DNA from 2 places in the Lactobacillus sp. ESL0259 genome. Region 2 is predicted to be linked to the other one. Evidence: predicted binding sites of a transcription regulator. Region 2 holds the regulator's gene; the other holds the start of a gene.
What was found. Region 2 encodes HrcA, which represses chaperone genes, less so after heat shock. Its sites were predicted from a motif close to TTAGCACTCNNNNNNNNNGAGTGCTAA; they were not measured.
Positions count from the first base shown of each region.

Region 1: the regulator HrcA is predicted to act here: its motif matches at 2,814-2,840, upstream of clpP (ATP-dependent Clp endopeptidase proteolytic subunit ClpP).

Region 1 covers NZ_REHP01000005.1:157,265-161,669, reverse strand. Annotated here, with positions in the region: gene F5ESL0259_RS03040 (APC family permease) at 1-248, shown strand, start outside; gene F5ESL0259_RS03035 (Fur family transcriptional regulator) at 329-775, shown strand; gene F5ESL0259_RS03030 (SH3-like domain-containing protein) at 993-2,702, opposite strand; gene clpP (ATP-dependent Clp endopeptidase proteolytic subunit ClpP) at 2,862-3,446, shown strand; gene whiA (DNA-binding protein WhiA) at 3,499-4,405, opposite strand, start outside.
Region 2 covers NZ_REHP01000006.1:208,607-213,011, forward strand. Annotated here, with positions in the region: gene dnaK (molecular chaperone DnaK) at 1-663, opposite strand, end outside; gene grpE (nucleotide exchange factor GrpE) at 682-1,275, opposite strand; gene hrcA (heat-inducible transcriptional repressor HrcA) at 1,288-2,337, opposite strand; gene ribF (riboflavin biosynthesis protein RibF) at 2,472-3,404, opposite strand; gene truB (tRNA pseudouridine(55) synthase TruB) at 3,423-4,316, opposite strand; gene F5ESL0259_RS04870 (ribosome-binding factor A) at 4,363-4,405, opposite strand, start outside.

The DNA.
Region 1 (4,405 bases), on a different contig from region 2:
TAGCTTTGCGTAAACAACATGAAAAATTCCATAACGGTACTGATAACTATCAAATGACTAAGCATCAGTGGTTAGCCTATACTGCCGGAATTTGGGGATTAGCCGTTACAGTTGCTTGTTGTTTAATGGGAATGTATTCAAATGATCCATTCACACTTTGTTTAAATATTGCCACTCCAGTGGTATTATTCCTACTTGGTTTAATTATGCCAACAATCAGACGAAAACAAGAAGAAAAAATAAGCTAAATAATACTTAACCGCCTAGCAATAGGCGGTTTTTTTACATAAAAAATGCTACACTATAATTAATTGAGGAGATGAGAATCATGCCTAATTTTTCTGATGAAGCAGGAAGTCTGCTACGTAGCCATCATTTAAAAGTAACTAAACCGCGTTTAAAAATACTTGAATATTTAATGGTACATCATAATCATCCCACCGCTTCCACAATTTTTACAGCAATTAGTGGAGACGAGCCAGCTTATCGTGCAACCGTTTATAATAATTTGAACAAATTAGTTGACGCAGGGATCGTAACAGAAATTAAAAATGGTGATGATTCTCTGCACTATGACTATTTTGTAAAACCACACTTTCATATTATCTGTAAAAAGTGCGGTAAAATTGCCGATGTTTATTATCCTGACTTTGGGAGAATTGAAGAGCAGATGAGAACTGAAGCAGATAAGCAAACTGGTTTTGTCACTTCATCCAGCCACGTTGAAATCTATGGCCTTTGTCCTGACTGCCAAAGCAAAGAAAAAAAGAGCTGAAAGATGCAAAATCTTAAAATTCAGACAGCAATCAAATTCTAATTATGGACTAACTTTTAATATTTGATTTAGGTTAGTCTTTTTATGTTACTTTTTTAATAAATATCTCAATCACAATATGGCAAAATTCCTAAAATAGATAACTTTCAGGTTTTTTACGACATTTCCTAAGCCAAAAAAATAAGAGCTTTTCAGCTCTCATCTAAAAATATTTATTTTATTTAATATTCATGCTTACCAATAATTCAGCTCTTTGTGCAAGGTTTACATACAATTTATTATCACTAACTGATAAACCTTCAATTTCACGACCGGTATCAAAAGAATAAGTATCTTTTAACTTGCCATCGCGGCCAATCTTAAAGATTAAGTCATTGAATGCCAAGTAAAAGTTTTTATTCTTGGTATCATAAGTAAAACCTTGAACAGGTGAATTATTGTTTACAAAGTTGCCATCGGTTTTACCGACTAATTTTGGATACCAATTATCTCCAGTACGAGTGAATTCCCAGTATTCATAACAATTATTTTCTGTGTCATGGTAAACAGTGTACATATCCTTATCTGATACAATTACACCATTTTGGAAATAGCGATTACTCTTCCCATCATCAATCCAAGTTTTGATTGTCCAAATCTTGTTAATTTGCAAATCACTCTTACGGATTTGAAGTAATTCTTCAGAGTCGTTAGTGTCATTTAGCGTATTATCATTATTTAACACATAAATATATTTATCACTTGCGCCCAATGCCTGACCATGGCCAATTGGAATATAGGGACTTACCTTGATGTTTTTAACATAATTGTTAAACTTCTTTTGCGACATATCAAGTAAATGTTGCGCATCAAACGGGTCAGTTAAAGTATTCAGATCATAACCAACAATATGACCAGATACCAAATTTGTGTGACTTAAAAGACTGGTATATGCCCAGCCATTAGAAACGGTAACACCTTCTGGAATGTGACCAACACGGTTAATATTATCGTCTGATGGATCAGCTACACTTAATAAGACTGGTTGATATAACCGTGTCTTTAAGGTCAAATCACCACTAGTCAAAGTATGTTTATTGGTTTCAGGCGTGTATTCTGTAGGGCTAATATAATTTAATGATGAGCCATAATGTGTTTTCCAGGCTTGATAATCATTTGTACCAGGTTGCGCTGGGAAGGAGGCAACGGTATTCGCATCAACTACCCCTTCTTTCTTACTTTTTCTGACAGTTATTTTAACTGTAGCAGTTGCATCTCCATAAGTATATTTAACTTTATATGTCTTAGGAGTCCCGCAATTAATGCTATCTTTTGATACAGTTACTTGACTGTTGTCAATTACTGTACCCATGCTGTTAGTTATATAAGAAATAGCATCTCTGGTAGGGAAGTTGTAGAACTCATTGCGCACTAGAGATATAGTCTTAGGAACCGCAATTTGATTTCTGGCAAAGTAACGTTCATTAACATACCCTACTTGCCTGCCATTAACATAAATGCGCCAATAACGATATTTTTTAGTTTCAATCAACTGATCTGATTGAATATGACTATAACGAAAGTTAATGCCGTCAGCTACTTTGGTGCTAACTTTTCCGTTATTTACTTCTTTCCAGACCTTATAATTTTTGTTGCCCGCAACTTTGGTCATCATAGAAAAACCAGTAACAATTTGCTTAGGCTTAGGTTTTTTAGTATTGGTGTCGTCTGTCCCAGTTTGATCAGATTTACCTGTTTGATCATTAGTGGCATTATTATCATTATTTACATCAGTTGAGTTGCTTGATGACTTGTTGCTGTCATCTTGAACTGGCGGTTGAGCGCTATTCGAATCTGCCGCAACTGATGTAGTTGACAAGCCGGTACAAACTAGTAATCCGACAACCAATGTCAGTAAATATGGTAATTTTTTCTTATAAAGCTTCAAAATATATCCTCCAATATTTAGTTTACCTTTAAATTATATAATAAAACTCTCACTAAAAAGAATACAAAATTAATACACTTTCATTGACAGCAAGTAATGTAAGTGATTTAATTAGCACTGTACTTGATAGAGTGCTAATTATATTTAGGAGGTAGAAAGATGCTTGTACCTACAGTTATTGAACAAACTGCACGTGGCGAACGCGCATATGATATATATTCACGTTTATTGAAAGACAGAATCATCATGCTTAGCGGCGAAATTAACGATGATATGGCCAATTCAATTATTGCACAATTACTATTTCTTGATGCTCAAGACAACACCAAGGATATTTCACTTTACATTAATTCACCGGGTGGTGTGATTACTTCTGGTTTGGCAATCATGGATACCATGAACTTTATTAAATCAGATGTTTCAACTATTGCCATCGGCATGGCAGCTTCTATGGCTTCCATTTTACTGACTAGCGGAGCAAAAGGTAAGCGTTTTGCATTACCTAACTCAACTGTTTTGATTCATCAACCTTTAGGTGGTGCACAGGGTCAGCAAACTGACATTCAAATTGCAGCCAATGAAATTTTAAAGAGCCGTGAAAAAATTAATCGGATCTTACATGAAACTACTGGTCAGCCTTTAGAAAAGATTCAAAAGGACACTGAACGGGACAATTACATGACCGCACAGCAAGCTAAAGACTATGGTTTAATCGATGAAATTATGGTTAATCAAAAGAAATAGTATCAATAAACTGCAATAAAAAAGAAACCCATCAATTGATGAGCTTCTTTTTTTATTGCTCTAAGCTTGCAGCAATATCGTGAATTTTTTTAAAGCGATGATTGACTCCAGATTTTGAAATCGGACCATCTGGCACCTGTTGCGCTATTTCTTTCAGTGATAGTTCCGGTTCATCTAATCTTAGTCTAGCCAAACCTTGCAATTTTTCAGGAATATTTTCTAGCCCAATTTTACGTTCAATTAACTCAATATCTTCAACCTGTTTGGCTGCTGCATTGGCCGTCTTTTTTAAATTAGCTGTATCACAGTTAACCAACCTGTTAACAGAATTACGCATATCCCGCATTATACGCAAATCTTCAAAAGACAGCATTGCATTTAATGCTCCGACAATATGTAAAAAGTCACCAATTTTTTCGGCTTCTTTTAAATAAACAATATAGCCACGCCTTCTTGGTGTACTTTTAGCATTCAGATTAAAGCGGTCATTCATAATATGAAGCAAATCGTTATTATGGTCTTGATAAATAGAATAAATTTCCAAATGATACCGACTCGTATTAGGATTATTCACACTACCACTGGCTAAAAAAGCACCACGCAAATATGACATTGATCCTTCCCGTGAATTAATTATTCTTTTAGGAATTCTTGTAATTAAATTCAAGCTTGGGGTCAAAATTTCCAAATTATTCAGTATTTCTTTAACGTGATTTTGTAATCTCACTAAATACTGATTGTTTTTTTTAAGCTTCATTTTGCGAGAAACTATCAATTGTGGTTCAACCTTATATGCAGTTTTTATCAAAGAAAAAATACGTCTAGCTATGGCTGGATTTTCAGTAGTGATATCAAGGCTAAATTTATGCTCATGAAAATTCAAAACGCCATTCATACGCAGGAAAGCAGCCAATTCTGCTTTGGCATGTTCTTGGTGAATGGGCAGCGAAGTCAACTCT
Region 2 (4,405 bases):
AACTCCGTTTTCATCTTTGAAGTTGTTAACTAACCAGTCAATGATCTTGTTATCAAAATCATCACCACCCAGGTGCGTGTCACCATTAGTTGACAGTACTTGGAAAACACCATCACCTAATTGCAAAACTGAAACATCGAAAGTACCACCGCCGAGGTCGTAAACTAAGACTTTTTCATCTTCTGCGTCCTTGTCCAAACCATATGCAAGTGAAGATGCAGTAGGTTCATTAATAATTCTCTTAACATCTAAACCAGCTATTTTACCAGCATCCTTGGTAGCTTGACGCTGAGCGTCATTAAAGTATGCAGGTACAGTAATAACAGCATCGGTTACTTTCTCGCCCAAATAATCTTCAGAGAATTTCTTGATATACTGCAAGATCATTGCTGAAATTTCCTGTGGTGTATAAGCTTTATCACCAATTTTGACCTTGTAATCAGTTTCGCCCATATGACGCTTAATAGAAGAAATAGTATTGGGATTGGTAATTGCTTGTCTTTTGGCAACTTCACCAACTTGGATTTCTCCATCTTTAAAAGCAACTACTGAAGGGGTAGTGCGATTTCCTTCTGGGTTAGTAATAATTTTGGGTTCTTTACCCTCCAAAACGGCAACTGCTGAGTTAGTAGTTCCGAGGTCAATTCCGATAACTTTTGACATTGATATGCTTCCTTTCAATTATTGTGCTACAACAACCATAGCTGGTCTTAAAGTACGATCTTTGTACAAGTATCCCTTTTGTAAAACTCGTACAACATGATCTTTTTGATCATCATTTTCAGCTGCAACGGTTTGAACAGCTTGGTGTAAATTGGGATCAAATTTGACACCTTCAGCTATAATTTCACTGATACCGTGATCTTTCATCGCTTTAACCAGTGAATCAAGTGTCATCTGGACACCTTTTTTAAGCTGTTTTGATGCTTCGTCATCGACTTTAGTAGCTAAAGCTCTTTCTAAATTATCCATCGCTGGCAAAACATCTTTAGCTAAGGATTGAGACTCATATTTGATAAGCTGCGCTCTTTCTTTATTGTAGCGATTTTGCATATTTTGCATCTCAGCTTGACTGCGCAAATACTTATCTTCCAGATCGTCTTTTTCTTTTTGCAATTGAGTCAAATTACGCTGCAATTTACTTTCCAAAGACTCTGGTTTCTTTTCTTCGTTAGCCTTAGTCTTAGAATTTTCTACTTCTGTCTTTGACTTTTTATGCTCATCTTTTTTTGGCTCTTTTTTTGAGTTTTTACTATTATTTTCTTCTTTACTCACGGCTAACCTCCTTTATTTGAATCTACCATAATAATCAAGTAATTTTTTAGATAGTTCGTTTCTGAAATACTCGAGTAATCCAATCACCTGAGAATACGGCATATTATCAGGGCCAAGTAAAGCAATTATGCCCTTTCCATGAGAGCCAACGCTGTACTCTGCCGTAAGCAGACTGTAATCCTTTAACAAATCATTTGATAATTCGGATCCTAAACTAACTCGAACCGGATACCTGTCGCTTTTCAAATTTTGCCTATTGTCCAAAATACTGGAAATCAAATCATTATGCTCAATCATTTCATAGAGCGATCTTAAGTTTGAAATATCGTCCAGAGAAATGTTGTTAAGCAGGTTAATCTGGCCATCAACATAGGTTTGCTCACTGGCAGCATCGTTAATAACATCCTCGACCAAATTAATCAGTTCAGAGACATGAGCAACTTTAAGTTTATTGCCCAAAGTCTTTTTAAGATAGTCTGGAGTAACTTGATCTAAAGTTTTGCCCACCAGCTGATCGTTAATCATGCGCACAGCCTGTTCAATTTCATCACCATTAACATTATAAGGTAAAGTATAAACCTGGTCATGAACGTCACCATCACTAGTTCCTAAGACAGCCATAATCTGTCTGTTAAACAATGGCACGATACGAAAACCAGTAATAGTTAATTCACTATTTTCAGGACCTTCCGCAAATGCTGTGTAATTGGTTAGATCCGATAAAATTTTGACAGCTGCCTGAACGATGTCGTTAACCTGATGAAACGGTTGATCAAGCTGACTAATGATTCGCTTGTATACAGAAGATGAAATTTTTAAAGGTTCAACTAAATTGTCAAGATAGTAGCGGTAGCCTTCAGTTGAAGGCACGCGGCCACTAGACAAATGAGTTTTCTCAATCAAACCCTTATCTTCTAAAACAGCCATTTCGTTACGAATAGTAGCACTTGAAACCTTAATAGGCAGTTGATTCATAACAGTTTTCGACCCAACAGGATCATGTGTCTGCGTAAAATCATTGATAATTGTTTTTAAAATTAATTCTTGACGTTCGGTCAACATAAATATCGCCCTCACTTTTAGCACTCAATCTGATTAGGTGCTAACAATTTATATGATACTAGCTTTTAGCAGAATGTCAAGTTGAGTGCTAACTTTTTTCTTAAAAACGTCAATCGTTTTTTCAGTATCATTAATTAATTCATCGCAGCAAAATAATTTTTAATTTCAGCCTCGTCTTGACTCATTTGTTGTGTTAGCTCTTTTAAATTGGCAAATTTAATTTCACCACGGGTATACTTATACCATTTAATTACCATTTCCTCATCATAGGCTTCCTGATCAAAGCCAAATAAGTTTGACTCAATATAAAGCTTTTTCCCTTGATTGATAGTCACATTATAGCCTACACTTGTCATTGAGTCATACCACTTACCACAAATCTTAGTTTTAGTCGCATATACGCCAATTTTAGGAACAGCCTTGTCATCAGTCCAAACCAAATTAGCTGTAGGAAAACCGAGTTTATGACCATTGCGCAAACCGTGACCTACGTAGCCTGACATAACATAGGGAAAGCCTAACAACTTAGCGGCTAATTCCATATTTCCGCTAGTTATCGCTTTTTTGATTTCCGTAGAACCAATTTTTTGACCATCATAAGACTGCTTAGGGACATTAATTATATTGAACCTTCCCTTAGCAAACTTAGGGAAATTTTTCATATTAGCAGTATCTTTAGGACCATAGGTGTAGTCAAAACCAGCTACGACAGTGTCTGCGTGTAATTTAACTATTATATTATCAACAAATTCCTGAGCCGTAAGTTTACTAAATGCTTCATTAAAATGCATCACCAGCAAATAATCAACTTTGAGTTTTTGCATCTTGTAGGCTTTTTCTGCAAGCGTATCTATGTAAGTAACTTTTTTATTTTGATAGACTTCTTTCGGATGACGATCAAACGTCATTACCACTAGTGGCAAATGTTTTTGCGTTGCCTTTTCTTTTGCAATTTTGATTAATTCTTGATGTCCGCGATGAACTCCATCGAAGAAACCTAAAGCAAGAATAATATTTTGGGGAATTATGTTTTCCTTAAAGGGGTATGTTAAATGGATAATTTCCATAATAAGACCTTCATTCACCTATTCATTTTGTAAAAGCATTAAATAAGGGCGATAAATGGTACCATCTTTGCGATATATTGCCTTAACTTTATTATTGTAACGTAATGCCACCTTTTTTGCATTCGTTTTCAAAGAAATAGCTGCACCATTTTTAACTTTAGACCATAATTTATCATCAAGATCCATTTGCACGTAATTCCTAAAAAAAGAATCAATTGGTTGAATAATTTGATCAATTAATTTAGGATCTTCGGTAATTTCAGAAAGTTTTACAGACTGACTAATATCAAAACCTGAACTAGATATGCGGCGCAAACTTTTCATTACTGCTGGTATTTTCAGTTGGGTACCTAAATCATTTATTAAAGATCGAACGTAGGTTCCTTTACTACATTCGATTTCAAAGTCAAACATTTCTTGACCTTTTTCTTTATCAAAGATAGGTTCATTTACAAGATTATAAGCAAAAATTTTAACTTGCCTTTTAGGTCGTTCTACCTCAATGCCAGCTCGTGCATATTCATATAAATGCCTACCGTTAACCCTCACAGCAGAATAGATCGGCGGCACCTGTTCAATTTGTCCCACAAATTCTTGCATTGCATCTTTTATCTCAGTTGATTTGACTTTATTCGTGATCTTTTTGCTAGCTGTTATTTTGCCGCTAATATCGCAACTATCGGTGGCAAAACCAAGTATTCCCTGGCCGATATATCTTTTATTTTGAGTATGCATTAACTCAATTAATTTAGTAGCCTGTCCTATTGCGACTGGTAAAACACCTGTAACATCAGGATCAAGAGTACCAGCATGACCTATTTTCTTAATGTGCAAGACTTTGCGTAATTGATAGACAACATCAGCACTCGTCATGCCTTTTTCTTTGTCTATCACCAATATACCATTTAACATTTTTCCCGTACCTTAACCATGAAAAAAGCGCCTAACAGCGCTTTTATTAATTATTTCGATTTTCATCCTGCTTTTTAACTTCAGCAATT